Regions from separate parts of the Dysosmobacter sp. genome, predicted to be linked through region 2. Evidence: riboswitches for the same ligand, from Rfam matches in the RefSeq annotation. Region 2 holds a riboswitch; each other region holds the start of a gene.

Region 1 (9,593 bases), on a different contig from region 2:
AGGCCAGCCAGATGCCGCTGTTGCCGGAGAAGGCCACCTGTCCGTCGGTGAAATAGGGCAGGCCGTAGTAAATGAACACGGCCTGGAGCACCATGGGGGTGCCCCGGAAGACCTCCACATAGATCCGTACGATCACCCGCACCAGCTTCAAAAAGAAGCGCTTGACGGGAGGATCATTCTTGGCGTAGGGGATTGTGTTGAGGATGCCGCACACCAGGCCGATGATGCAGCCGATCACCGTGGCGACAACGGCCAGGATGATGGTGTTTTTGATGCCGTTCCAGTACATGGGAGAGTACTTGGTCCAGAGTACGACGATGTCCTGACCCAGCTCCAACAGCTTTTCCATGGAGGGGATTCGCTCCTTTCGTTAAAGACACGGCAGCCTCCAGCCCCGTTCAGGGCTGGAGGCACGTGTGTAAAATTACAGGTCTGCCGGGAACTTAGACCTCAGGCTGGACGGCGATGGCCTCGTCCATCAGGGTGTTGAAGTCATCCTCGGTCATGGTGGAGAGGACGGCGTCGATGGCGTCCTTGAGGGCGGTGTTGCCCTTCTGGACGGAGATGCCGATGTTCACGTTCTCGGCCCGCTCCTCCTCGGTGGCAAACTGGAAGTCGCCGTCAGTGCCGGAGAAGTTCAGGATCACCAGGCTGTCGTCCTTGGCCACAGCGCCCATGGCGGTGGGCATGTCGGTGCAGATGAAGTCTACGGTGCCGGTCTGCAGCTGCATGATCATGGCAGGAGCAGTCTCGGCGGGAGCCAGCAGGTTGGCGTTTTCAATCTGGGGCAGGCAGGAGTCATACCAGATGGTGCCGGACTGGGCGGTGCAGGTACCGCCGGCCAGATCTGCAATGGAGGTAGCGGAGGCATAGGGGCTGTCCTTGGTGGTCACGCACACGATGGTGGCGTAGTAGTAGGGGCCTGCCATGTCCACCTCGGCCATACGGTCAGCAGTCATGGACTGGCCGGCGATGTTGGCGTCCATGGTGCCGGCCTGGACAGCGGGAGTCAGGGAATCCCATGCACTGGAGACGACCTCCAGCTCCCAGCCGTAGGCGTCGCAGATCTTCTGAGCGATCATGACGTCATAGCCGTTGGCATAGGCGCCGGGCACGTTGGAGATGGGCACAGCGCCGTTGGAATCATCCATCTGGGTCCAGTTGTAGGGAGCATAGGCACACTCCATACCCACGGTGAATACGCCGTCCTCCAGGCCGGGGATGTCGCTGGTATCGGTCTGCGCCTCGGTACCCTCAGTCTGGGTGGTCTCCTCGTCGGTGGTGGTCTCGGTGGTGTCGCTGCCGCCGCAGGCGGTCAGGGACAGGGCCATGCACAGGGCCAGCAGCAAAGTTACAAATCTTCTCATCTTCGTCACCTTTCCAAAAAATTGATTGTTGCGGCGTGAAAAAACCGGTTCTCCCGCCGTCCGCCGCTGGGGCCGGAGAACAAAAAATGAACCGCTTTGTCAAGCGGTCCATGGAAAAGGCGGAATGACGCAAGGATTCCGACAGCCATTGATAGCGCTTCACAAAGTCTTGTGACAGTCCGGCGGGTATTTCCCGACGGCCCAGCGCCCCGGAGCCAGGCAGCTCCAAAACACTTCGGCGATGTCCCCTTTCCCGCCCGGCGGCTGCCTGGCCTTGCCGGAGGGTACTGATGAACCTCGCGCCTCTATCTAAGCGATTCAATTTTGAGGGCATCATACCACCAGGAAGGAGCGCTGTCAACGGGCAGAATTGGAAATATTGGAAATTTTGTGCATCCTGTCGGGAAAAACCGGAAAAAAAGACGTTGCGTCTGTGGGAAGGGCATGGTAGTGTAGAGCCAGACGCTGAAAGAAAGGAAGTTTTTCGTGCAGAATTTTGAACTGGCCATTCTGGACGCTATCCAGGCCCATCTTCGCTGCGGCTTTCTGGATGCGGTGCTGCCTGCCGTCAGCTGGACCTGCAACCACGGAGAGCTATGGATTTTGCTGGCGGTGGTGCTGGTGCTCTTCCGCAAGACCCGCCGCCAGGGCTGGAGCGTGGGATGCGCCCTGGTGTTGGACCTCATCTGCTGCAATCTGATCCTCAAGCCCCTGGTGGGCCGCATCCGGCCCTTTGCGGTGAATACCGCCGTGGAACTGTTGACGGCCCCTCCTCTGGATGCCTCTTTCCCCTCAGGACACACGGCGGCCTCTTTTGCGGCGGTATTCGCTCTCAAGGCCAGCGGCTCCCGGCTGTGGAAGCCCGCCCTGGCAGTTGCGGTGGTCATCGCCTTTTCCCGGCTGTACCTGTATGTCCACTGGCCCAGCGACGTGCTCTGCGGAGCGCTGCTGGGCGCAGCTCTGGGGTATGCCGGCGCGTATCTGGTGAAAGTCCTTTACCACCGGACGGGACGCCTTCCCTAAAAAACACCAGCCGCGGACGCAATGCCGTCCGCGGCTGGTGCGCTGTTTTTGGGAAAAATCAGTGCTGGGTGCCGTCCTCCTCGCCGGGGTGGAGGAACTTGCGGATGGCGAAGATCCCCGCCACGGCGCCTACCCCCAGGAGGGTATCCAGGGAGCTGCCGTGGGTGACGATCATCTGCCGGGCGATGGTGAAGAGCAGCACGTCGATGACAGAGGCGGCGGTGTGGAGAGCCAGCATCTTCACAAACTCCAGTCCCATCACCAGCAGCAGCGCTCCCGAGAGGAAATCTCCCACGGAGAAACTCTCCGGCACGGCGGTGAGGTCCGCGGCAGTCTGATAGAACAGCATGACGGCGCCGGCCACGATGACCACCAGAATGGCGGCGGCCAGCACCAGTTCCAAAATCCGGGTGATTTTCAAAAGCAGGGTGTGGGGATCTTTCATGGGAGTCTCCTTTTGTGGGAAAATGTATGGATTCAGTTTATCAGAAATCCCGCCGCCGTCAAGGCCCGCCTTGCGCAAAGGCAAAACTTGGGGTATACTATTTTAATCTGTGAATTCATTCCAGGAGGCAATCCCATGAAGCTCATGGCCATTGACGGCAACAGCATCATCAACCGGGCCTATTACGGCATCCGCCCCCTTACCACCCGGGACGGGCTCTATACCCACGCCGTGTTCGGCTTTCTCACCACGCTGCTGCGGCTGCGGGAGGAGGAGAAGCCCGACGCGGTGTGCGTCACCTTCGATGTCCACGCCCCCACCTTCCGCCACACGGCGGACGAGGCGTACAAGGCCACCCGCAAGCCCATGCCGGAGGAGCTGCGCATGCAGATGCCGGTGCTCAAGGAAGTCCTGGACGCCCTGAACATCCCCCGCTATGAGCTGGAGGGATGGGAGGCGGACGATTTGCTTGGCACCATTTCCCGCAAGTGTGAGGCATCGGACTGGGAGTGCGTGGTGGTGACGGGGGACAAGGACTCCCTGCAGCTCATCACCGACAAGACCAAGGTGAAGCTGGTGTCAACCCGCATGGGCCAGACCACTACCAAGGACATGACTCCGGCGGCCTTCCGGGAACAATACGGCTTCGATCCCATCCACATGATCGACCTCAAGGCCCTCATGGGGGACGCCTCCGACAACATCCCCGGCGTCCCCGGTGTGGGAGAGAAGACCGCCATGGATCTCATCCAGAAGTATGGCAGCATCGAGACCCTCTACGAGAAGATGCCGGACATCGAGGCAAAGCCCGCCGCCATCCGAAAACTGGCCGCTGGGGAGGAGAGCGCCCGCCATTCCTATTGGCTGGCCACCATTGCCACCGACGCGCCGCTGGAGTTCCGCCCGGAGGACAATCTGGTGCGTGACCCCGGCCCGGCGGCGTACCCCCTCTTTTTGCGCCTGGAGTTCACCAAGCTCATCGAGCGCTTCGGCCTTACAGCGGAACCGGCTGCCCAGGCGGCGGAGAAAAAAGCCGCGGACTTTACCGTGACAGTAGAGCAGGTGACGGAGCCGCAGCAGGCGGAGCAACTGCTCTCCCTGTGGCGGAAAGCGGATCACGTGGCCCTGCTGGCCCTGCCGGACCTCACCGGCGTGTCGGTGGTGTGCGGGACCGGGGAGACGACTGCCCTGACGGCGGAGCTGTTCTTCGACCAGTATCAGGGGGATTGGAATGGCCTTTTGCGGGCGTTGTTCTCCGCCGATATCAAAAAGGTCTCCCACAACGTCAAAGACCTCATGCGCACGTTGCTGGAAAATGGACTCCCTGCTGAGGGCTTCATCTTTGACACAGCCCTGGCGGCCTACCTGCTGGACGCAACGGCGGGAAGCTACGACTTGGCGCGCCTCTTTGTGACTTATTACAATGAGGAGCTGCCCAAGCCTCTCCATCTGGAAAAGGACGCCTTCTCCCTGCTGGGAGACCCGGCGGCGGCCCAGGCCAGCTTCGATCGATACGCCGCGGCGGTGGACGCCCTGTACGAAACACTGGTCCCCAAGCTCCGGGAGAAGGATCTGTGGGATCTGCTCCAAACGGTGGAGATGCCTCTTTGCCGGGTACTGGCGGAGATGGAGCTGGCCGGCTGCCGGGTGGATGCCCGGGCTCTGGCCACCTTTGGAGAGCTGCTCTCCGCCCGGGCCGGGGAGATTCAGCAGCGGATCTATGATATGGCGGGGGAGGAGTTCAACATCAACTCCCCCAAGCAGCTGGGGGGAATCCTCTTTGACAAGCTGGGCCTGCCCCACGGCAAGAAGACGAAGACCGGCTGGTCCACCAATGCCGACGCGCTGGAAAAGCTCCGTTATGAGGCCCCTATCGTGGGGGCGGTGCTGGAGTACCGCCAGCTTACCAAGCTCAAGTCCACCTATGCCGACGGTTTGCTCAAGGCCATGGACAGCGACGGCAGGGTGCGTACCTCTTTCCAGATGACGGTGACCGCCACCGGCCGCCTGAGCTCCACGGAGCCCAATCTCCAGAACATTCCCACCCGCACGGACCTGGGCAGTGAGATCCGCAAGATGTTCATTCCCGCCGATGGGTGTGTGCTGGTGGATGCGGACTACTCCCAGATCGAGCTGCGGCTCCTGGCCCACATCTCCGGCGATGAGGGGATGCGGGAGGCTTTCCTCTCCGGCGGGGACTTTCACGCCGAGACGGCGGCCAAGGTGTTCCATGTGGCGCCCCAGGACGTGACCCATGAGATGCGCCGCCGGGCCAAGGCGGTGAACTTCGGCATCGTCTACGGCATCTCCGCCTTTTCCCTGAGCCAGGACATCGGCTCCACGGTGGCGGAGGCCAAGGCATATATGGAGGCGTATTTTGCCACCTTCCCTGGTGTGCGGAAGTATATGGACGCCGTGGTGGAAAAGGCCCGGGAGACAGGCTTTGTGGAGACACTGTTCCACCGGCGGCGGGATCTGCCGGAGCTCACCTCCTCCAACCGCAACCTGCGCGCCTTCGGTGAGCGGGTGGCGCTGAATATGCCCATCCAGGGCACGGCAGCGGACATCATGAAGCTGGCTATGATCGCCGTGTGGCGGCGGCTGAAAGATGACCTGCCCCAGGCCCGGCTGGTGCTCCAGGTTCACGACGAACTGATCGTGGAGTGCCCGGAGGCGGATGCCCCGGAGGTGGCCCGGATCCTGGCCGAGGAGATGGAGCGGGTGGTGACCCTTTCTGTGCCCCTGACAGCGGAAGCCCACTGGGGCAAAAACTGGCTGGAAGCCAAGGATTGAGTCGGGAAGCGGAACAAAATCCAAGTTGCCGCCTGCGGGCGGAGAGGAGAAAACGATGAGAGAACAAATGCATGTGCGTATCGTGCCCATGAATGCCGACCATCTGGACGAGATTGCAGAGCTGGAGCAGGTCTGTTTTTCCACCCCCTGGTCCCGGAACATGCTGGCAGAGGAGCTGGACAACGCCTGCTCCGCCTTCCTGGTGGCTCTAGACGACGGGGGCCACGTGGCGGGCTATGCCGGCTTGCAGGTGATTTTGGACGAGGGTTATATCACCAATGTGGCGGTGCAGCCGGAGTATCGTCGTCAGGGAGTGGCAGGGCAGCTGCTGGCGGTGTTTTTGAACTTCGCCAAAGGCAATCACCTGGCCTTTTTGACGTTGGAGGTGCGGGCATCCAATTACGGTGCCATCGCCCTTTACGGCGGGCTGGGCTTTCGCAGTGTGGGCCGCCGGAAGAATTACTATGAGCATCCCAAGGAGGATGCCATCATCATGACGAAGGAGTTTGACTATGGAGCTGAAGCTGCCGACGCCGGAACAGCTGGAGACGGTGTATGACGCCCATCTGAAAGTTTCTTTCCCGGCGGCGGAATTGAAGCCCCTGCGGATCATCCGCCGGATGCTGGAGGACGGGTATTACCGGCCCTGGTGCCTCTTTGACGGATCGGAGATCGTGGGAGAGTGCTTTTTGTGGCTGGGAGACCCGGGCTGGGCGTTGCTGGATTATCTGTGCGTTTCCCCCCGCTGCCGCAATGGGGGCGTGGGGGCGCTGCTGATCGGGAAGATGCTGGAGGCGGAGCCGGGTATGGTGATCCTGGGGGAGAGTGAGATGCCGGAATACGCACCGGACCCCGACATGGCCCGGCGGCGGCTGGGATTTTATGCCCGCAACCACGCCCGGCTGGCCGGGTACGATACGGAGATGTTCGGCGTGCCCTACAAGACACTGTATTGGGCGGAGCAGCCCATGGCGGATCAGCGGCTCATGGAGGCCCACCGGGATATCTATTTGAAGCGATTCTCCCCGGACAAATACGCCCGGTATGTGCGCATCCCCCGGGCGCCCGGCGCCAAGCCGCTGCCCAAAGTGGCCTGGAACGAATGAAAGAGAGGGAATAGACCCAATGAAGATCCTTGCATTTGAGTCCTCCTGTGACGAGACTGCCGTGGCGGTGGTGGAGGACGGCCGCAGAGAGCTCTCGGATATGGTGGCCTCCCAGGCGGATATGCACGCCCTTTACGGCGGCGTGGTGCCGGAGATCGCCTCCCGCAAGCACGTGGAGGTCATCGCCGCCCTGACGGAGCAGGCTCTGGCCCAGGCAAACTGCACCCGGCAGGATATCGACGCTGTGGCAGTCACCTATGCCCCAGGGCTGATCGGCGCGGTGCTGGTGGGGCTGAGCTTCGCCAAGTCTATGGCATACGGGCTGGGAGTGCCGTTGATCCCGGTGCACCATGTCCGAGGCCATATCGCCGCCAATTACCTGGCCTTCCCGGAGCTGGAACCGCCCTTCCTGGCTCTGGCCATCTCCGGCGGCAATACGCTGCTGGTGGATGTGGCGGATTACACGGATATGCACATCCTGGGGGCAACCCGGGACGACGCTGCCGGCGAGTGCTTTGACAAGGCTGCCCGGGTGTTGGAGCTGCCCTATCCCGGCGGAAAGCCTATGGACGATTTGGCGCAGGGCTCCAAGGGCGGCGTGTACCAGCTGCCTCATGTCCATGTGGACGGTGCGGAGCTGGATATGAGTTTTTCCGGGTTGAAAACCGCGGTGGTGAACCTGGCTCACCATGCCCAGCAGGTAGGCCAGGAGCTGGATCGGGCAGCCCTGGCCCGGGACTTTGCCCAGGCGGTCAGCGATGCCTTGGTGCCCCGTGCCATGGCGGCGGCCCGTCAGGCGGGACGCAAGGTGATCGTAGCTGCCGGCGGCGTAGCGGCCAACAGTATCATCCGTGGCGACCTGGAGGCAGCCTGCCGCCGGGAGGGGTGCCGGCTGTATCTGCCGCCGCTGAAGCTGTGCGGGGACAACGGCGCCATGATCGGTGCCCAGGGGTATTACGAGTATCTGGCCGGGCACACAGCGGGGATGGAACTCAATGCTTACGCTACCCGGGACATCTCTCAGGGGGCGTGAGGAGAAAACGGACAAGGGGAGCAGCGCTTTAAGCGCCGCTCCCCTTGCATTTTTGCATATTTGAAAAACAGATGAGATTGCATGTAAAGCGTTTAAGCTTGCTTTTTTGACGGCGTCAGGGTTTCATTTGCAAAAAATGTGGATTTTCAAAATAATTTTTGAGAAAAGGGAGAAATTAAAATGCAGATAAAAAATTATGTAAATTAAAATCAAAATATTACATGGTGAAAAAGTCAGTTTGCAGGTTTTACATTAAATGGAAAATAGTAATAAAATAACTGATATATAAGGGAAAAATGAATGTGGAAAAGCGTGTGGAAAATGTGAATAACTTTTTGTAGAAATAGGTTGCACTTTATTTTATGTTAATATCAAAAAAAGCTTGCAAAAGACGAAAACTGGAAAACCCAGGAAAAACATAGCGAAAATTCTTGTGGGGAAGAGAAAAAAATCCGAGATAAAATCGCCATATTTTCTGCTTGACGCGCCAACATTCCCAGATTTTCGACAAAAGAGTCAAACAAAAAATGCAGGACTTCCTTCAAAAATACGTACTGTATTATACGGGCGGTGGCGCATATTCGGAAAGACTCCTGAAAAAGGTGTTGACGTTCCTGGGAAAGTGTGCTAAAATCACTTTCGCTCGAGTGTGTAAGCGGCGGATTTTGATACTTCTGACAACCTTTTTCGTTCTTTCAAAAATTGATTTGCTAGTGTAGCTCAGTCGGTAGAGCAGCTGATTCGTAATCAGCAGGTCAGGTGTTCGAGTCACCCCACTAGCTCCACGAAACGCCCCGAAAACGATTGTTTTCGGGGCGTTTTGCTATGTAAGAAGTTCTCGTTTTGAGAGGGCAGCTAGGCCTAGACCCACACCGTGACCCACACCGCGCAAAAAAACGCAGCGCACCGGCAGGGAAGTTCGGCTTCCCAACCGGTGCGCTGTGCTGTTTGTTTCTGGCTGTCCTTACCGCACCTGCGCCATGAGGTCGCCTATGGTCTGAGCCGCCTCGTCCTGCTTCTGCCGGGTGGTGTGAGTGTAGGCCGGCCGGGTGAACCCAGCGCCGTAGTGGCCAACATGGCGGAGACGGTTTAATGTTCACGCCGTTCTGGAGGGTCAGAGTGGGCATGAGAAAGAAATTCAAATCAGAGGAACTCAAGCACCTTGGAGAGAATCCCTGCACGCCGCAGGTGACGGCTGTTAGCAGGAGTTGGCAAAGCTTTTGCTTCATGAGGACGATCGTGAGATTGCCACAGGGAAGTCACCCGAAGGTATGCTGCACCTGCGGAAAATTAAATTTATCCTGGACTTGGGGAACAATTTCAATCGGTTGCCGGCAGTTTGCATGGCAGACCCGTGCGGAGCTGCTTTAGATTTTACTTGTGTCATTTTGGGGAATGCGGTAAAATTATAAAAATTGATGGTTATTTTTTTACCTTCTGAGCGAATAGGAGTATGACCATGGCAACACTGAAAGAGATTGCCCGTATCGCCGGAGTATCTTCGGCGACGGTGTCTAGGGTTTTGAATCAGGATCCCTCCCTCAGCGTAACGGAGGAAACGAGAAAGCGGGTTGTACAGACCGCCAAGGATCTGGCATATCAGACAGTTCAACAGCGTTATCAGGCAGCCAGATCCACGGAAGGGGCTGACGGTCAAAAGCAGCCCGGCAGGGCGGAGAAACGCATCGGGATTGCGCAGATGTTTGAAAAGGAGCAGCTCTCCGAAGACATCTACTATATGATTCTGAAAAATGTTCTGGACGAGGTATGCTTTGAACGGCATTGGAGCACTGTGATGCTGTTTCGCAATGACCAAGGACATTTTA
Region 2 (9,593 bases):
ACTGCCTGTCACGGATAATATTTTCATGGGGCGCGCCGTGAAAAAGGGTCTCCTTCTGGATTACCCCAGAATGTACAAGGAGGCCGAGGAAGCCCTGAAGACTCTGGGCCATCCTGAAATCGACGTCAAGATGGAGTGCGGCAAGCTGGGCGTCGGCCAGCAGCAGATGGTGGAGATCGCCAAGGCCGTCTCTCTGGACGCCAAGCTCATCATCATGGATGAGCCCACCTCTTCCCTGGGCAAGGAGGAGATCGAGCAGCTGATGGAAACCGTCCGCGGCCTGAAGGCCAAGGGCGTGGCCATTCTGTTTGTCTCCCACAAGCTGGAAGAACTCTTTGCGCTGTGCGACCGCGTCACCGTTATGCGTGACGGCGAGCACATCGTCACCGAGGATATCGCCAACATGACGGAGGATTCCCTCATCACCGCCATGGTAGGCCGTACCCTGGACAACCTCTATCCCAAGGAATTCGGCACCAAGGGCGACGTGTGGCTGGAGGCCAAGAACCTCAACGAGGCCGGCGTGCTCCACGATGTCTCCTTCAAGGCCTATGCCGGCCAGATCACCGGCTTTGCCGGCCTGGTGGGTGCCGGACGGACTGAAACCATGCGAGCCATCTTCGGCGCCGACAAACTGGACGGCGGCGAAGTTTACATCAAGGGAGAGAAGGCCCATATCCACTCTCCCAAAGACGCCATCAAAAAGAAGATTGCCTTCCTCACCGAAGACCGCAAGGGCCAGGGCCTGGTATTGTCCCTGGATGTGCGCACCAATCTGATCCTGGCCAATATGAAGGGCTTTTCCAACGGGCCTTTCCTGGACAGCAAGCAGATCGAGAAGGCCGGCCAGGAAAACGTGGCTTCCCTGAAGATCAAGACCCCCTCTCTGGACGAGGTTACCGCCCAGCTTTCCGGCGGCAACCAGCAGAAAGTGGTTATCGGCAAGTGGGTCAACACCGACGCCGACATCTTTATCTTTGACGAGCCCACCCGTGGTATCGACGTGGGCGCCAAGATCGAGGTCTACCACGTGATGAATGATCTGGTCAAAGCCGGAAAGTGTGTGATCATGGTCTCCTCCGAACTTCCGGAGATCCTGGCCATGAGCGACCACGTGGTGGTCATGCGGGGCGGCCGGGTCATGGCCAATATCGACCGTGACACTCCGCACTTCAACTCTGAAGACATCATGAAAGCGGCCTGGGGAGGAGAGTTAGACTAATATGAAAAAGAACAATTCTGCCAAAGAACTGCTGCAGAAGCTGGGAACGCTGATGGCGCTGATCATCCTGATCGTGATCTTCTGCGTCATCATGCCCGACAAGTTCCCGCGGGTCAGCAACGTCATGAACATTCTCAAGCAGGCATCCATCAACTGCCTCATTGCCTCCGGTATGCTGTGCGCTCTGATCACCGCCGGCATCGACCTGTCTGTGGGCTCCAACTGCGTACTGTGCACCTGCACCATCGGCGTGCTGATGCAGAACTTCGGCATTACCAATGCCTTCCTGCTGGCCATCTGCGGCCTGGCCGTGAGCACCTTCGCCGGCTTCATCAACGGCACCCTGCTCACCCGCCTGGATCTGCCCCATCCCTTCGTGTCCACCATGGGCATGAAGAACGTCCTCTGGGGCATCGCGCTGGTCATCACCGGATCCAAGTCCATCGGCTTCACCAACCAGGGCGTGGATGCCCTGATGTGGATCGGCGGCTCCTCCATCGGCACCACCTATAACGCCGACGGCACGGTGAACTTCCCCGGCATCCCCGTGAGCTTCATCCTGGTCATCATCGTGTTCATCCTCTTCGACATCTTCCTGAAGAAGTCTGCGCTGGGCCGCCAGATCTACTGCTGCGGCGGCAACCCCGAGGCAGCCCGTCTTTCCGGTATCCCCTCCAAGAACGTGCTGACCTTCGTGTACACCCTGTCCGGCTTCATGGCCGGTATGGCTGGTATCGTGTCCGTTGGCCGTCTGGCTTCCGCTAACGGCAACGCCGGTTCCACCTACGATAACGATGCCATCGCGGCCTGCATCGTGGGCGGCGCCTCCTTCACCGGCGGCAAGGGCACCATCTGGGGCACCCTCATCGGCGCTCTGCTGATGGCCGTCATCCGCAACGGCCTGAACCTGATGGGCGCTTCCAACGATATCCAGTACATCGTCATCGGCGCCGTCATCATCCTGGCCGTCACCATCGACGTTGTCCGTAACAAGATGGAAGCCAAGGCCCGCAAGATGGCCGCGGCCTGATCCTCTCTTTCGGAATATCTGCCAGTACCCGGAGAACATATGGTTCTCCGGGTACTTTTTTGTCTCCCACAAAAAAGATCCGCCTATCCAGGCGGATCTTTTCTTTCCGTTTTGAAAGGGAATCCAATCTCTTTCAGGGCTGGCGGATCTTGACCGGATTCCCTGTCCGCCAGGCCTCTGTGGTGGCGTAGCCCACGGCAGTGGATCGGACGCCGTCATAGACGGTGGTGCCGGGCCTGCGGCCGGTGCGCACACAGTCCACGAACTCCTGCATCTCCAGCAGATATGCCTCCCGGAACCGCTCCGGGAAGGAGGCCACGCACTCCGCCCGAACGCCGCCGGGGCCATACACCCGGGCCAGGTTTTTCTCCGGCACGGCGGAGATCCGCAGCGTCCCCTCAGTGCCCACGATCTCCGTCTCCACATGGTAGCCGTAGGGGCAGGTGCGGCCCACATGGACGGTGCCCATGGCGCCGTTTTCAAACCGGAACACCGCCAGGCCCGTCTCATCGTCCCCCGCCTGCCGGAACTCCGGATGCTTGAAGGTGGCGCCCAGGGCATAGACCTCCGATGTCTCACTCCCCAAGAACCAACGCATCAGGTCGATGTCGTGGATGGCGGCGTCCAGGAAAATGCCGCCGGAATTTTTACAAAAGCGGATGGCATCCTCCACCACCGCCTCCGGATCCAGACCCGTGGCCTTCACCAGATAGGGCGTGCCGATGACCCCGGCATCCACCTGCCGCTTGGCGTAGGCATAGGAGGGGTCGTAGCGGCGCATGAACCCCAGCATGAACACAAGCTCCGGGTGGCGCTCCACGGCAGCCTGGGCCTGGAGGCACTGGGCGATATCCACCCCCAGGGGCTTTTCGGAAAAGACGTGCTTTCCTGCGTCCAGTGCCGCCTCGATCTGCCAGCAGTGCTCTGAGGAGGTGGTGACCACCGCCACGGCGTCTATCTCCGCCTCTGCCAACATCTTGTTGAAATCCGTGTACAGGGCCGTCACCCCCAGCTGCCGGGCATATTCCAGGGTCTCCGGCCGGGTGGTGCAGGCAGCTGTCAGCCGGGCGCCGGGGATCTTGCAGGCGATGTTCTCCGCGTGGACCCGGCCCAGGCGGCCCAGCCCCGCGATGCCGATGCGCAGGGTATTCATTCTGTTTCCTCCTTCACAGTCAAAAACCGGCCCCCGGCAAACCGGGGGCCGGGCGTTCAGTCCAGACATACGGTGACAGATTCGTGATAGGCAGGCTCCACCAGTCCCGGCAGATGCACCGCGTCGGTGAAGTACACCTGGGGCACCATCTCCTGGAGCAGAGAGACGATATAGGGGTGAGGCCGCTCATCCGGCCGCTCCGACGCCACACATACCACCGCCGTCTGCGGCCGCAGCTGGGCGATGAGCTTGCGGGTGGTGGAGGAAAGGGAAGCATGATGGGGTACCTTCAGCACCTCACAGGGAGCCAGGGTGTCCGCCTCCCACAAATGGGCATAGGTATCTCCCCCCAGCACCACGTCCCGTCCCTTGTAATGGAGCCGCTGGCGCAGGCTGGAGACATTCATCATCTTGCTCCACTTCATCAGGGGATAGCACTCCCGCTCCCCGGCGAAAGCGGCGTCATACACCTGGCGCTGGCGTTTATAGAGGAAGGGATCCCCGAAGAGAATGTCCATGGAGAGATCCTCCGTCAGCTGCAGCGTCATCTGCTCCGTCCCGGGCAGGACGGTAAGGTGCTTCACCCGGCCGGGATGCTCCCGCAGGGCGGCGGCGTAGATCTCCAGACAGCGCAGCAGGTTCCGGGCGGTCTTATGGAGGGTGAGATCCCGGTCAGGCTCCAGAGGCGGGGCTCCGGCAGGCGGCACATAGGTGGCAGCCAGCTGCTCCACCTCCACTGCCTCCAGAATGCGGCCCAGGCCGCCGATGTGATCCCGGTGGAAATGGGTCAGCAGCAGCAGATCCAGCTTTTCCACCCCCTGTTTGCGCAGGAAATCCCCGGCGTAGATCCGGCGGGAGCTCTGGTCAGAGAGCGGGGGGTGATCGTCCCGCACCAGGTTATCATGTCCGCAGTCCACCAGCATGGCAAAACGCTGGCGCGTCCCCTCCATCTCCCGAATCAGAATGGAATCCCCGTTGCCCACATTGATGAAATCCAGTTGCAGCATGCCATCCCCCCTATGAATTTGTTGTACTTACGATACCACACCCGGTTGTCCCTGGCAACCGGAAAGGAGGCGGCAGCGGCGCCAAAATTTTCCTTCTATTTTTGACAAGCATGCGCAAAACGTCCCCCGCCGCATTGTGCGGCGGGGGACGTTTTCAGATGCCTGCAATCACAGCTTGCGCAGGGCGTCCACCAGGGCGGTCTTGCCCTCGGTCTTCTCGTCCTTCATCTTGACAATGCGGGCGGGGCTCCCGGCCACCACGGCCCCGGCAGGCACATCGTCAATGACCACGGCCCCGGCGGCCACCACGGCGCCCTTGCCCACCCGGATGCCCTCGATGACCACGGCGTTGGCGCCGATGACCACGTCGTCCTCAATGACCACAGGGGTGGCGGAGGCGGGCTCCACCACGCCGGCCAGGACGGTGCCTGCGCCGATGTGGCAGTTGTTGCCCACGGTGGCCCGGCCGCCCAGGACAGTGCCCATATCGATCATGGTGCCCTTGCCCACCACAGCGCCGATGTTGAGGATGGCGCCCATCATGATGACGGCACCCTCCCCAATCTCCACCTTCTCCCGGATGATGGCGCCGGGCTCGATGCGGGCCTTGACGTTCTTCATGTCCAGCAGGGGCACGCCGGAGTTGCGCCGGTCATTTTCCACCACGCAGTCCGTGATGATTGCGGCGTTGGATTCCAGAATGGGCCCCAGCTCGCTCCAGTCCCCGAAGACCACATAGCTGCCGGAGCCGCCGAAGACCTTGGCGGAGCCGAAGTCCACGGGAGCGGTGGTGTTGACATACACCTTCACCGGGGTCTTCTTTTCAGAGTTTGCAATATAGTCGATAATTTCCTGAGCGTTCATAGTCTGATAAACTCCTTTGGGCGCAGGTCGCGCCGAATTTGATGGCTCCCCGCGCCGGGGGGAACATTACTGACCGAAGAGAATGGCCTGCAGGTCGTAGACGCCGGGGGCCTTGCCCGGCAGCATCCGGGCGATGTGCAGCGCGCCGCTGGCGAAGATCTGGCGGCTGGCGGCCCGGTGAGTGAACTCCAGCTCCTCATCCAGACCGAAGAAGTGGACGGTGTGGGTCCCGGCCACAGTGCCGCCCCGGAGGGCGTGGATGCCCACCTCGTCCTTTTGGCGGCGGCCGCAGTTGCCCTCCCGCCCGTACACCGGGCGCAGCTCCCCGGCAGGGTCGATGGCGGAGAGCAGCAGCTTGGCGGTGCCGCTGGGAGCGTCTGCCTTCTGGTTGTGGTGGGTCTCGGTAATCTCAATGTCGAAATCCGGCTTCAGCACGCCGGAGACCGACTGGAGGGCCCGCACCAGCACGGCAACGCCCAGGGAGAAATTGGCGCTCCAGAGCACCGGCGCCGCAGTGCCTAAGCTCCGCAGCTGCTCCAGCTGCCCGGCGGTATAGCCGGTGGTGCCGGAGAGCAGCGGCGTGCCCGTGCGGCGAACGTAAGACGCCACCTCCGCCAGGGCCTCCGGCCGGGAGAAGTCGATGACCACATCGGCCACCTTCCCCATGCTGCCCAGCCGGTCCAGATCGTCGTGGCCCAGGGAGAGCACCACCTCGTCACCGGCGGCACAGGCCGTGCTCTCGATCAGTTTGCCCATTTTCCCCCGGCCGATCAGTAAGAACTTCACAGGATCCCAGCCTCCTCCATGGTCTTACGCAGCGTCTCCAGATGCGCCTGGCTCATCTCGCACAGGGGCAGGCGCATGGGGCCCACATTGAGGCCCAGCAGGTTCATGGCCGCCTTCACAGGGATGGGGTTCACCTCGATGAAGAGGTCGTTCATCAGCTGCAGGTACTTCAGGTGGTTTGCCAGGGCCCGGGCCTGGTTGCCCCCCAGGTAGTCCGCCACGATCTCATGGCACATACCGGGCATAACATTGGCGTAGACGGAGATGACGCCGCTGCCGCCGATGCTCATGAGGGGGATGGTGATGTCGTCATTGCCGGAGTACAGGGCGAAGTCCGGCCCGATGCAGTGGGCGATCTTCATGGCGTAGGACATATCGCCGCTGGCCTCCTTGATGCCGGCGATGTTGGGGTGGGTCGCCAGGCGCTCCACTACGGAGACGGGAATGGAGCAGCCGGTGCGGCCGGGGACATTATAGAGCAGGCAGGGGATGTGCACCGCGTCCGCCGTGGTGGCAAAGTGGCGGTACATGCCCTCAGGATTGGCCTTGTTGTAATAAGGGGCAATGAGCAGCAGGGCGTCAGCCCCCATGTCCTGGTACTGGATGCTCTTTTCCACCTGGGTGGCGGTGCAGTTGGAGCCGCTGCCCACGATGACCGGCACCCGGCCGTTCACCACCTTGATGGTGTGGGCCACTACGGCGGCATCCTCCTCGTGGGACATGGTGGAGTATTCGCCGGTGGTGCCCAGCGTCAAAATGGCGTCGGTACCGGCGGCGATCTGGCGCTCCAGCAGATTGGTCAAAACCTCGAAGTTCACGCTGCCGTCCTCATGGAACGGAGTGATCATGGCCACAACGGATCCCTGCAGATGTTCGAATTTCATGTTGAGTGTCCTCCATACTTTTCGTTTTTTCGCCGCCCGGAAGAGGCGGGCAAATAAAAAGTCGGTAGAGACACGCCCCTACCGACAGCTCGTCACATGCGAAACGCACGGAGTTCCCTGTTAGCGGATAGCGCCCCCGCGGGCTCTCGTCCGCGGACAGTGCCGGAAGTCTTCCTCCCGATCCCACCTCCCGGCCACGCCTGACCGGAAAGTTCGGCGGACTTGCCCCCCGCACGTTCTCTGCCTGCCGGCTCCCGTGCGCTCATCGCATCCGCGCCTCTATCTCATTTTTCGCTATCATACCACCATCCCCCACCAGTTGCAAGAGTGAATTTGAAAAATCATCCAATAGATTACAAGCAGGTTAAAAATGCGCTCTTTCCCTGTTCCCCGCCGCCGGAACGTGCTATGATGGGGAAGAAATCAAATTGCTGCCTGCGAGGAGGTCGATCCCACATGTCTTGCGTAGCGTACCGCCGCCATCTGCACCAGATCCCGGAGCTGGACAACCGGCTGCCGGAGACGGTGGAGTACGTCAAATCCATTCTGGAGCCTCTGGGCGGAAAGGTCTTTACCCCCATTACCGGGAGCGTGTGCGTCTATTTTGACGCGGGGAAATGGGATACCGTGGCCTTCCGGGCGGATCTGGATGCCCTGCCGGTACAGGAGGAAACGAGCCTCCCCTTCGCCTCCGCCCATCCCGGGATCATGCACGCCTGCGGCCATGACGGTCACACCGCCATGATGCTCACCCTGGCGGAGTATACCGCCGCACATCTGGCGGAGCTGCCCCGGAACGTTCTGTTTTTGTTCCAGCCCTCGGAGGAGACCACCGGCGGCGCCAAGAAGCTCTGCGAAGCAGGCGTGCTGGAGCGTTACCGGGTGCGGCGCATCTTCGGCGTGCACCTGTGGCCGGGCCTCCCTGTGGGGGAGGTCTACTCCCGCCCCGGCCCCATGATGGCCCGCTCCAGCGAGGTCACCGTCACCGTGGAGGGAAAAAGCGTCCACCTCAGCCGGGCGGCGGAGGGCCGGGACGCCCTGACGGCAGGCATCGAGTTCCTTCAGCGGGCCTACGATATGATGGACTCCCTGCCCAGCGGCGAGCCCCGGGTACTGCGCTTCGGCAAGATGGTCTCCGGCTCCGTGCGCAACGCCGTCAGCGGCCACACGGTGCTGGAGGGAAGCCTGCGCACCTACCGGGAGGATATCTTCCGCTTCTGCCGCCAGCAGCTCCAGGACATCGGCAAGTCCCTGGCGGCGGAGACCGGGTGCGCGGTCAGCGTAAACCTCAGTGAGGGCTATCCCGCTGTGTGGAACCACGAGGAGCTCTACGCCAAGCTCTGTGCCCAGCTGGGTGCCGACGCCCCGCATCTGCTGGAGGCTCCAGCCCTGGCAGCGGAGGACTTCTCCTTCTACCAGCAGTTTACCCCCGGGGTGTTCTTCTTCCTGGGAGTGGGCAAGACGGCGGAACTCCACGCGCCGGACTTCTCCTTTGACGACGAGGCCGTGCTTCCCGCCGGGGTAGAATTCTTGAAAAAGCTGCTGCTGCTCCCCTGAGGGCACCGCGGTTTTCCACCATACATACACGTTGCAGGCCCCGGCGGAGCGGCCGGGCGCCGACAACGGCCCGGCAGTGTCTCTGGACGAACATGCAAAACCAGCGGACGGGAAGAACCCGTCCGCTGGTTTTTTATTGGTGTCTGCTTTTGGGGTAAGGAGTCCGCTCATCAGTGCGGCCCAGCAGATAGTCCACGCTGACGCCGTAGAGATCGGACAGCTTCAACAGCACGTCCACCGGCAGAGGCAGCTTCCCCAGTTCATATTTGGAGTACGTGGTCTGGCGCACCCCCAGATACTCCGCAACTTTCGTCTGGTTCCAGTCGCGATCCTCCCGCAGGTCCCGGATTCTCGAAAAAATCATATTCATCACCGGTTCCAGTTTATAATAGTCGCAACAAGACTATTGACTTATAGTCTTACTGCGACTATTATTGCAATGAGGTGATGTTGATATGCCCCCCTACTGCGCCCGGGAGGAGGCCGTGTGCGGCGGCTGCGCCCATTTCCGCCTCCACTATATCAAAATCGGCTCCTGCTACCGTCCCATCGCCTACGGGCACTGTGTCTATCCCCGAAGCAAAAAGCGCACCCGGAGCGACACCTGCCCCAACTGGACGCCGAAATCATAAAAAAGCGCTGTGCCTTTGGCGGCACAGCGCTTTGCTTTACAGGGTCTTGATGAACTTCTCGATGCGGTCCAGGCCCTCCTTGAGGTCCGCGTCGGAGTAGCAGTAGGAAAGACGCATATAGCCCTCGGTGCCGAAGTGGATGCCGGGGATGACGCCCACCAGCCCCTCCTTGAGCATCTTCTCGCAGAAGGTCTGGGAATCCATGCCGTATTTCTGGATGTTGATGAACATGTAGAAGGCGCCCTCCGGCTCCTGGACTTCCAGGCCCATGTCCACCAGACGCTTGTACACATAGTCCCGGCGCTTGCGGAAGATCTCCACCACGTCGGAGGTGTCCGTCCCCAAGGCGGTGACACAGGCCTTCTGCACGAAGGAGGGGATGGAGGTAACGGCATACTGGTGGAACACCTGGATGCGGTCCATGATGGGAGCGTCCGCCATGCAGTATCCCAGGCGCC
Region 3 (9,593 bases), on a different contig from region 2:
GATACTGCATCCGGCCGGTCTCCGCCTCCAGGGAAAGCTCCGTCAGGATGCCGGAGAGCTTCTTGCCGTTGAGGACCGGGTCGTTGGGCCATTTGAGCATGGGACGCACGCCGCATACTTCCTCCACGGCTTCGCACACCGCCACACCGGCCAACGCTGTCACAGGCATCAGCCGCTCCGGCGGCAACTCCGGGCGCAGCAGGGCGGTCAGGTAAATACCTTGTCCGGCAGGCGATTCAAAGCGGCGCTCCATGCGCCCACGGCCAGCCGTCTGGCAGTCAGCCACAACCACGGTGCCGTCCGCCGCCCCTGCCATAGCCAGCTGCTTGGCGTAGGTGTTGGTGGAATCCACCTGATCCAGGCAGTACAGGGTTCCGCCCACCACTTCCGTCTTTCCCAGCAGGCCCCGGATCTCGGCTTCCGTCAGGGCGTCCGGCGTCCCTGCCAGGCGGTAACCCAGCCCGGTCCGGGCCTCAATGGTGTAACCATCCCGCCGGAGGGCTTCCACCGCCTTCCAAACCGCGGCCCGGCTGAGGCCCAAGCGGCGGCTGAGCTCCTCTCCGGAGGAAAAACTCCCCTGTTGGCTACGCAAAAAATCCAAAACAGCTTGACGGCTCATGGCAGTCCCCCCTGACGCATACCGAATTAGTTTAACACGATCTTTACCTTTTGTAAACCCGACTGTCCCATCCCGCCGGCAGCTTTCCCCAAAAAGCGGATCCATGGAGATTCCATGGATCCGCTTGTGGGTCTGCTGGTTCAAATGCGCTTGTTGGCATGGAGGGTCTTGATGACCAGCAGAGTGCCGATCATCAGCACAATAGAGATAGGCAGGGCAATGAATGCGTTGGGGATAAAGCCTGCCACGATGTAGCTGACACAGCTCACCACCGCTGCGGTGATGGCATAGGGCAGCTGGGTGGACACGTGGTTGACGTGGTCGCACTGGGCACCGGCGGAGGCCATGATGGTGGTGTCGGAGATGGGAGAGCAGTGGTCGCCGCACACGGCGCCGGCCATGCAGGCGGAGATACACACAATGGCAAGCGGGTTATCCATGGGGAAGACATTCTGCACAATGGGGATCAGGATGCCGAAGGTACCCCAGGAGGTGCCGGTGGCAAAGGCCAGCAGGCAGCCCACCACAAACACGATGGCCGGCAGGAACATCTGCATGCCGTCAGCGGAGCTGCGGACGAAATCCCGGACAAAATACTTGGCGCCCAGAGAGTCGGTCATGGCCTTCAGGCTCCAGGCAAAGGTCAGGATCATAATGGCGGGAACCATGGCCTTGAAGCCCTCGGGGATGCAGTTCATCATATCCCGGAAGGACATGGACTTACGGATGAGATAGTAGATAAAGGCCACCACCAGGGCAAAGGCGGAGCCCAGCATCAAGCCCACAGAGGCGTCAGAGCTGGAGAAGGCATCCACAAAGCTGGCGCCGGAGAAGAATCCGCCGGAGTAGATCATGCCGATGACGCAGAAAATCACCAGCACCACGATGGGCACCACCAGATCCATCACCCGGCCCTTGTCCTCCACCACCTCGTCATCCATCATGGCGTAGGGGTTGGAGCCGGAGAAGAGGTCGCCGTTTTCCACGGCGTTCTCCTCAAACTTGCCCATGAGGCCGAATTCCGTTTTCATGAGCACCATGCCCACCATCATCACCACCGTCAAGATGGCGTAGAAATTGAAGGGAATGGCCCGGATGAAGAGGTTTAGGCCCTGGCCGTCCTCAGCAAAGCCCGCCACAGCAGCAGCCCAGGAGGAGATGGGGGCGATGATGCAGATGGGGGCGGCGGTGGCGTCGATGATGTAGGCAAGCTTTGCCCGGGAAACCTTGTACTTGTCGGTAACAGGCCGCATGACACTGCCTACCGTCAGACAGTTGAAATAGTCGTCGATGAAGATCAGGCAGCCCAGGACGATGGTGGCCAGCTGGGCTCCCACCCGGGACTTGATGTGTCCCTGGGCCCAACGCCCGAAGGCCGCGGAGCCGCCCGCCTTGTTCATCAGGCACACCATGGCGCCCAGGATCACCAAAAACACCAGGATACCCACATTATAGCTGTCGGACAGCACGGAGACGATACCGCTCTCGAATACATGGAGGACTGTCCCCTCAAAGGAGAAGTTGGAATACAGCAGTCCGCCCACCACAATGCCGATGAACAGCGAGGAGTATACCTCCTTGGTGATCAGGGCCAGGGCAATGGCGATCACCGGAGGCAGCAGGCTCAGGGCCGTGTTGAAAAAATGGCTGGGAGACTCCACATAGCCGGTACCCCCGCAGGTGGCGCAGACATTGCTGCCGCCGCAGGCGGCGCACTCCGGATCCAGGCCGTAGCACTCCATACAGGCGGTGCTGCCGCCGCAGTCGGGACATTCAATCATCTTGGTGCCGGCTTCCTCTGTAGGATCTCCGGCGGCGAAGGCGGTCACGGACATGGCCGTGGCCAGCAGAACCACCAGTGCCAGCAGAGGCAGCAAGCGGCGCAGGTTCTTTCTCATGATACTCTCTCCTCACGCAAAAAAATAAAGCCATGATATCCATCATGACTTCATACAGGCACCGGGGAAAGCTCCATGGGTCATGACAGCGCTCCACCTTGGGGGTGACAGTCCGCCGGATGTTCTCCGACGGCCCGGCTCTTCCCCGCCAGGCAGCGGAGCAGCGCCTCGGCGGTCTCCCCTTTCCCGTCTCCCCCGGTGTCCTGCCGTCGGAGAGGGGTACTCTTGAAGCCCGCGCCTCTATCATGGGTCTAGTTGCCTGTTCATTATATAAGATATCCCCAAAAAGTCAACCATTTTCCCGCATTTTTTGTGTTTTTTGCGATGTGGGAAACGAGCAAGCGCCCGCCCCGGAGCCCCGGGACGGGCGCAGCAGCTGTAAACTTGTCCGCTTAATACCGGCCCAGAGAGGCAGCGGTATCGGAGTTTGCGGTCTTACCGAAGTGGAAGTCGTTGCCGGGCAGAATGGCGTTGAGGGCAATACCGGCAATGGCGGCGATGGCCAGGGAGGTGAGGGTAATGGAGACCTCGCCGATGTGGAAGGTCAATCCGCCGGTGAAGCCCAGGCCGCACACCAGGATGACGGCGGCAATGATGAGGTTGCGGGAATTGGTGAAGTCCACCTGGTTCTCCACCACATTCCGCACACCGATGGCGGAGATCATGCCATAGAGGATAAAGCTGACACCGCCGATGATGGCAGAGGGGATGGAGCTGACAAACGCGGCAAACATGGGGCTGAAGGAGAGGACGATGGCATAGATGGCAGCCAGCCGGATCACCCGGGGATCATGGACCCGGGAGAGCACCAGCACGCCGGTGTTCTCGCCGTAGGTAGTATTGGCGGGAGCGCCGAAGAGGCCCGCCAGAGCCGTGGCGATGCCGTCGCCCACCAGGGTGCGGTGGAGGCCGGGATCCTCGATGAAGTTCTCGCCCACGGTGGCAGAGATGGCGGACATATCACCGATGTGCTCCATCATGGAGGCGATGGCGATGGGAGCCATCACCAAAATGGCGGAGACGTCGAACTTGGCGATACTGCCGGAGAAATTGGTGATAAAGGGCTGGAAACCGATGATGCTGGTACCGGCCAGGCTGGAGAAATCCACCTTACCGGCCACAAGCGCCACAATATAGGAGCCCACCACACCCAGCAGGATGGGGATGATCTTGATCATGCCCTTGCCCCAGATGTTGGCCACGATGATGATGGCCATGGCCACCAGGGCCAGCCACCAGCAGGTGGAGGCGTTGGACACGGCGGAAGGAGCCAGGTTCAGTCCAATGAGGATGATGATGGGGCCGGTGACCACCGGGGGCAGGAAGCGCATCACCTTATGGACACCCACCGCCTTGATGATGATAGCCAGCACCACATACAAAAGGCCAGCCACCACGATGCCGCCGCAGGTGTACTGCAGCTTTACCGCCGGATCCATCCCGGCGTAGATGCCGCTGTCCATAGCCGCCATGGCCTGGAAGCCGCCCAGGAAAGCGAAGGAGGAGCCCAGGAAGGCAGGCACCTTCATCCGGGTGCACACATGGAAGAACAGCGTGCCGAAGCCGGCGAAAAACAGCGTGGACTGGATGGACAGGGGCAGGCCGTAGCCCTGTACCAGGATGGGCACCAGCACTGTGGCGCCGAACATGGCGAACATGTGCTGCAATCCCAGAATCAGCATCTTGGGCGTACCCAGGGTTCGAGCGTCCCGGATGGGCGCCTGGGCATTTTTGCTCTGATTTTCGTTCATGAAAATCTCCTTTCTTTTTTGACACACACCGCCCCCAGCGGGGCAAAAAAAATACCGGCACCAATGCCGGTCAAAGAGAAAAAAGAAGCTGGGAAAAGGACGCCGTACCGAACTGATGCAACATATCTGTCCCCTCCCATGCTATTTTGCCCTATTATACAAAATGGTATGCTCTTTGACAAGGCCGGATTTCCATGAGGAGCATCCAAAAAGAAACTCGAAAATTGTAAAAAATGACGGGATTCCTCCCGTCATTTTAAAAATTTTTCCAGTTTGGTCTCTCCATAGACCGGGATGCCGCATCGAGCCAGCAGCTCAGCTGTGACCCCATCACCAGGGTGCATCCTCCCAGAAAAAGTACCATCATAAATACTGCCACAACCGCAGGAGGGGCTGCGCTCTTTCAGAATCGCAGCTTCACATCCCATAAGGTGGCAAAGGCGCAAGGCCTCCTCCGCTCCCCGGCGGTACTGTTCCGTCACATCCTGTCCTTCTCGGGTGACCACCCGGTCTCCCCGCCGCTCCGCAGGCGGCCGGGGGGTAGACAATCCCCCCAACTGCTCCGGACATACCGGAATCAAAGTATGGTGCCGGGCCAACACGCCCGCCAGAGGGTGGGGTTTGGATGCCCCATCGTAGCGGCAGCGGCACCCCAAAAGGCAGGCTGAGATCAAAATCCGCACGCTCTTACCTCCCCAGCATGGCCTGGTGTTCACGCATCAGCTCACTGTAAAGCCGCACAGCGTCCCAGTTGCGGTTGTGGGCTGTCAGCACCGCCTTCAGGCACTCTGTTCCCACACCGGCCAGCCGCAGCGCTGAGAGCAGCGTATCCATCTGATCCTCTACGCCGCAAAGAACCATCATCCGCCCGCCCAGAGCACCGCCGGCATAGGGCGGCTGACCGCCGCTTCGCTCCGTATCCAGCCCCGCCAGAATTCCCAGGGGCGTATTGTAATCCCGGCGTCCCACCGGCACCACCGCCGCGCCGCAGGACTCGGCAGCAGTTTCAACCCGCAAAATGGATGGCAGATTCTCAAATCCAAACAACAATAATTTCGCAGCCATCACATTTCCTCCTCTTCCGGTATTTCCCGCCGCTCACACGATCCGTTTGCCGTCCAGCACTGCCAGCACCAGCTTCTCCCCCTCATATTGCAGCTTCAGGGAGAAAAAAGGCGCATCCGTGTCCAGCAGATGCAAAAAGATCTTGTCTCCCTCCCACAGGGGAAGGGACAGCAGCTCCGCCTTTTTGATCCAGGCCAGCTCCCCCTCATCGCACGCAATGGGGGTGCCGGTCCAGCCGGTGGCGGTAAACAGGTGCATGTACTCCGTGGGCCACTGGTCAGAAATAAACGTCACCAGTCCCCGGTATCGGTAATCTGTCAGGGTGAGGCCGGTCTCCTCCCGGGTCTCCCGCAGCAAACAGTCTTCCGGGCTCTCCTTGTCCAGAAACTTTCCTCCCACACCAATCCATTTGTCGTGGTTGAGATCGTTTTTCTTCTTGACCCGGTGGAGCATCAGGTACTCGTCTCCCCGCTCCAGATAACAAAGGGTCGTGTTGATCATGGATGCCTCCTCTTTCCTGGGAACCGAGAATCCACCTCCGGCGCCCATGTGTCACAAACTCTTTTTGCTATTATAATCAAAAATGCTTCAAAAGGAAACCTCTTTTTTTGAAAGTGTTGTGATTTTTCCACAAACAAGCAGCCCATGGAAGCAATTTCCACGGGCTGCTTGGGTTTTTGGCAGTTAAAGGAAACTTATTTCCCGAAATTACGGATGGCCTTGAGGATCTGGATCACCACCATGCTGCCGAAGGCCAGGCCCACGATGGCGCCTACCAGAGCCGCGGACAGCTCCGCCACCTGGAAGAGGGGCTCCAGAGGCGGCACCAGCAGCACCGCGCCCAGCAGCGCCGCGCCGATGACAAAGGCGCCCAGCAGATACTTGTTGTCCCAGAAGCGCCGCTTGAAGATCACAGGCACGGCAGCCTTGCAGTTGAAGCCGTGGAACAAACGGCTCAGGCACAGCGTGGCAAAGGCCATGGTGCTGCCCACGGCGGCACCGCCATGGGAGAGGCCGATGTGGAAAGCGGCAATGGTGGCTGCAGCGATCACCAGGCCCTCCACCACCACGTTGGTGAGGAACTCCCGGGTGAGGATCCCCTCCGTCCGGGGCCGGGGCTTCTGGTGCATCACCTCATCGGAGTGGGGCTCCAAACCCAGCGCGATGGCAGGCAGGGAATCCGTCAGCAGGTTGATGAAGAGCAGATGCACCGCAGCAAAGGGCACCGGCAGTCCCAGCAAGGAGGCGTAGAGCACCGTCAAAATCCCGGCGGCGTTGCCGGAGAGCAGGAACTGGATGGCCTTTTTGATGTTGGCATACACGTTCCGGCCGTTCTTCACCGCCTTGACGATGGTGGCAAAGTTGTCGTCCGCCAGCACCATACCGGCGGCGTCCTTGGCCACCTCGGTGCCGGTAATACCCATAGCCACGCCGATGTCCGCCTGCTTGAGGGCGGGGGCGTCATTGACGCCGTCGCCGGTCATGGCCACCAGGTTCCCCAGATCCTGCCAGGCCCGGACGATGCGGATCTTATGCTCCGGGGACACCCGGGCATAGACGCTGACCTTGGGAACAAACGCCCGCAGCTCCTCATCGCTCATGGACTCGATGACGGAGCCCTCCACCGCCTCGGTGCCGGGGGTCAGAATCCCGATCTCCTTGGCGATGGCAGCGGCGGTGACCTTGTGGTCGCCGGTGATCATGATGGGACGGATGCCGGCGGCAATACACTCCGCCACAGCCGCCTTGGACTCCTCCCGGGGCGGGTCCATCATGGCGATGAGGCCCAGGAAGTCCAGATTGTTCTCGTCCTCCAGACTGACGGCCACGCTGTCCACCTTACGGCAGGCAAAGGCCAGGACCCGCAATCCCTCGCTGGAAAACTGCTCATTGGCGGCCTCGATCTCCGTCCGCTCCGCAGGAGAGATCACCGCCCGGTCCAGCAGCACGTCCACAGCGCCTTTGGTAACCATGGTATAGCCGCCGGCGAACTCATGGACGGTGCTCATGAGCTTGCGGTCGGAGTCAAAGGGGATCTCCGTCAGGCGGGGGAACTTCCGGCGGGTATCTTCCTCGTCAAAGCCGAATTTCTCACCCAGGCGCACCAGGGCGGTCTCCGTGGGATCACCCACCTCACCGGATTCGTTGACGGTAGCGTCACTGCACAGCAGGGCTGTACGCAGCAGGGGCTCCTGGACGGGATCGCTGAAATCCGCATCCTCCACGGAGATGATCTTTCCGCCGGCGTAGAGCTTCTTGACGGTCATCTTGTTCTGGGTCAGAGTACCCGTCTTATCAGAGCAGATCACAGACACGCTGCCCAGGCCCTCCACTGCCTGGAGCTTGCGGATGATGGCGTTCTCCCGGGCCATTTTCTGGGTGCCGAAGGAGAGCACGATGGTGACGATGGAACTGAGCGCCTCGGGAATGGCGGCCACGGCCAGGGCCACGGCGAAGAGGAAGGCGTTCATCACGTTCTCGCCCCGCAAAAAGACGCTGACGCAAAACAGCAGGGCGCAGATCACCAGGATGCCGATGGAGAGTTTGCGGCCAAACTGGTCCAGGCTCACCTGCAGGGGGGTCTTCTTCTCCTGGGTATTCTTCAGGAGCGTGGCGATCTTGCCCATCTCCGTATCCATGCCGATGGCCGTCACCAGGAACTTGGCCCGGCCGTAGGTGACGAAGCTGCCGGAGAAGACCATGTTCTTCCGGTCGCCCAGGGGCGCGTCTCCGGGGATCTCGTCCAGCTCCTTTTCCACCGGCAGGCTCTCGCCGGTGAGGGCGCTCTCCGCGGTCTTCAGGCTGGCGCACTCCAGCAGCCGGCCGTCGGCGCAGACGGAGTCGCCGGCCTCCAGCACCACCACGTCGCCCACGGTGACCTCCCGGCCGGGGATCTGGATGGTCTTGCCGTCCCGGATCACCTTGGCGGTGGGCGCCGCCATCTGTTTGAGGCTGTCCAGGGATGCGGCGGCCTTCTTGGTCTGCACCGTGCCCAGGATGGCGTTCATGGTGATGACCGCCAGAATGACGATGGTGCTCTCCACGTCTCCCAGCAATGCGGAAACCACCGCCGCCAGGATCAGGATGATCACCAGGAAATCTGCAAACTGCTCCAGGAAGATCCGCAGGGTGCTCTTTTGATCCTCCGAGCGCAGCTCATTGGGGCCGTACTGCTTCTGACGGCGCTCCGCCTCCTGGGCCGACAGGCCCTCCTCAGAGCAGTCCAGATCCCGGAACAGCTCCATCCGGCTTTTTTGCCAAATCGCTTTTTCTTGTTTCATGATAACTCTCCCTTTCCGGCAGACGCAAAAAGCGAGACTTTCGCGCCAATGCCGCTGCATTGATGCAAAAGTCTCGCCGTTTCAACCCTAAGCGGGGCAGATGCCCGTACTGACGCCGTGGGTACACAAAACTGTGCCAGCTACTCCCTTTTTACATTGGGGCACTATACACCATTTTCCCCCAGAAGTCAAGGCTTATCATAGGGTTTTAAATTTTTTTCTTTCCGGCAGGCTGGTGATAGAAGAAATTCCCCACCACCATGAATACCACATAGACGATCAGATAGTAGCACACCGTCATTCCATAGCCCGCAAAAGCGGCGTATACCATAAAAGCACAGCCGCAAAGGCCCAGGCACGGCATGACAAACCGCTTGAAAACGGGCAGATCCCGCTCCTTGCGCATCAGCTGGATGAACATGGGCACGTACATGCCGTAGAGGGTGATGATGGGCAGCTCCGAGGAGTCGAAGCAGAAGGGCCCGAACCAGCCGCCCCCCAGATTGGCCCCGTAGAAATACAGCAGCCAGAAGGCGGACAGACCCAGGCTGGCCACCGCAGAGTTGGTGGACATGTTGGTGACGGGATCCACCCGGCTGAACATCGCCGGGCAGGGGCCCTCGTTCCGGACTGCCAGGGCGTAGAATCCCCGGCTGCACGAGAGCGTCAGGCCATTGAGCGTCCCCAGGCAGGAGATCACGATCAGTACGAACACCACGGTACCCGCCGCCTGGCCGAACACCCGCTGGAACGCCATCTTGGCGGCGGCCTCGCCGCTGGCCATCAGTTCTTCCGTGGTGACGGCACCGTTGAGGCCGATATAGTACAAAATATACGTTCCCACCACGATGAAGGATCCGATCACCAGAGCCCGGGGCAGATTCTTCTTGGCATCCTTCAGCTCGGCGTTGATGGTAGTGGCCAGAATCCAGCCCTCATAGGCAAAGGCCACTGCCACGGTGGAGGCCATGAGGCCCTC

What was found. Region 2 has a riboswitch for lysine ahead of dapA (4-hydroxy-tetrahydrodipicolinate synthase). Riboswitches for the same ligand answer to the same signal wherever they lie in the genome.
Region 1: it holds a riboswitch for lysine, as region 2 does, so the genes downstream of both, ACT67G_RS02675 (transporter substrate-binding domain-containing protein) here and dapA (4-hydroxy-tetrahydrodipicolinate synthase) in region 2, are expected to answer to the same signal.
Region 3: it holds a riboswitch for lysine, as region 2 does, so the genes downstream of both, ACT67G_RS05685 (Na+/H+ antiporter NhaC family protein) here and dapA (4-hydroxy-tetrahydrodipicolinate synthase) in region 2, are expected to answer to the same signal.

Annotation. Positions count from the first base shown of each region.
Region 1 is NZ_DAWBAJ010000005.1:70,075-79,667, reverse strand. Features, by position in the region: gene ACT67G_RS02680 (amino acid ABC transporter permease) at 1-349, opposite strand, end outside; gene ACT67G_RS02675 (transporter substrate-binding domain-containing protein) at 444-1,367, opposite strand; lysine riboswitch at 1,512-1,683, opposite strand; gene ACT67G_RS02670 (phosphatase PAP2 family protein) at 1,854-2,390, shown strand; gene ACT67G_RS02665 (hypothetical protein) at 2,449-2,835, opposite strand; gene polA (DNA polymerase I) at 2,971-5,628, shown strand; gene rimI (ribosomal protein S18-alanine N-acetyltransferase) at 5,684-6,187, shown strand; gene ACT67G_RS02650 (GNAT family N-acetyltransferase) at 6,141-6,734, shown strand; gene tsaD (tRNA (adenosine(37)-N6)-threonylcarbamoyltransferase complex transferase subunit TsaD) at 6,754-7,767, shown strand; tRNA gene ACT67G_RS02640 (tRNA-Thr) at 8,477-8,552, shown strand; gene ACT67G_RS02635 (LacI family DNA-binding transcriptional regulator) at 9,227-9,593, shown strand, end outside.
Region 2 is NZ_DAWBAJ010000038.1:6,815-16,407, forward strand. Features, by position in the region: gene ACT67G_RS09280 (sugar ABC transporter ATP-binding protein) at 1-1,222, shown strand, start outside; gene ACT67G_RS09285 (ABC transporter permease) at 1,224-2,252, shown strand; gene ACT67G_RS09290 (Gfo/Idh/MocA family protein) at 2,386-3,405, opposite strand; gene ACT67G_RS09295 (ComEC/Rec2 family competence protein) at 3,462-4,412, opposite strand; gene dapD (2,3,4,5-tetrahydropyridine-2,6-dicarboxylate N-acetyltransferase) at 4,581-5,276, opposite strand; gene dapB (4-hydroxy-tetrahydrodipicolinate reductase) at 5,343-6,062, opposite strand; gene dapA (4-hydroxy-tetrahydrodipicolinate synthase) at 6,059-6,946, opposite strand; lysine riboswitch at 7,067-7,236, opposite strand; gene ACT67G_RS09315 (M20 metallopeptidase family protein) at 7,403-8,503, shown strand; gene ACT67G_RS09320 (helix-turn-helix domain-containing protein) at 8,637-8,867, opposite strand; gene ACT67G_RS09325 (hypothetical protein) at 8,959-9,135, shown strand; gene ACT67G_RS09330 (pyridoxal phosphate-dependent aminotransferase) at 9,172-9,593, opposite strand, start outside.
Region 3 is NZ_DAWBAJ010000015.1:14,426-24,018, forward strand. Features, by position in the region: gene ACT67G_RS05680 (biotin--[acetyl-CoA-carboxylase] ligase) at 1-619, opposite strand, end outside; gene ACT67G_RS05685 (Na+/H+ antiporter NhaC family protein) at 760-2,517, opposite strand; lysine riboswitch at 2,596-2,768, opposite strand; gene ACT67G_RS05690 (uracil-xanthine permease family protein) at 2,910-4,268, opposite strand; gene ACT67G_RS05695 (DUF523 domain-containing protein) at 4,520-4,951, opposite strand; gene ACT67G_RS05700 (DUF3783 domain-containing protein) at 4,956-5,333, opposite strand; gene ACT67G_RS05705 (NUDIX hydrolase) at 5,367-5,834, opposite strand; gene ACT67G_RS05710 (calcium-translocating P-type ATPase, PMCA-type) at 6,029-8,614, opposite strand; gene ACT67G_RS05715 (APC family permease) at 8,823-9,593, opposite strand, start outside.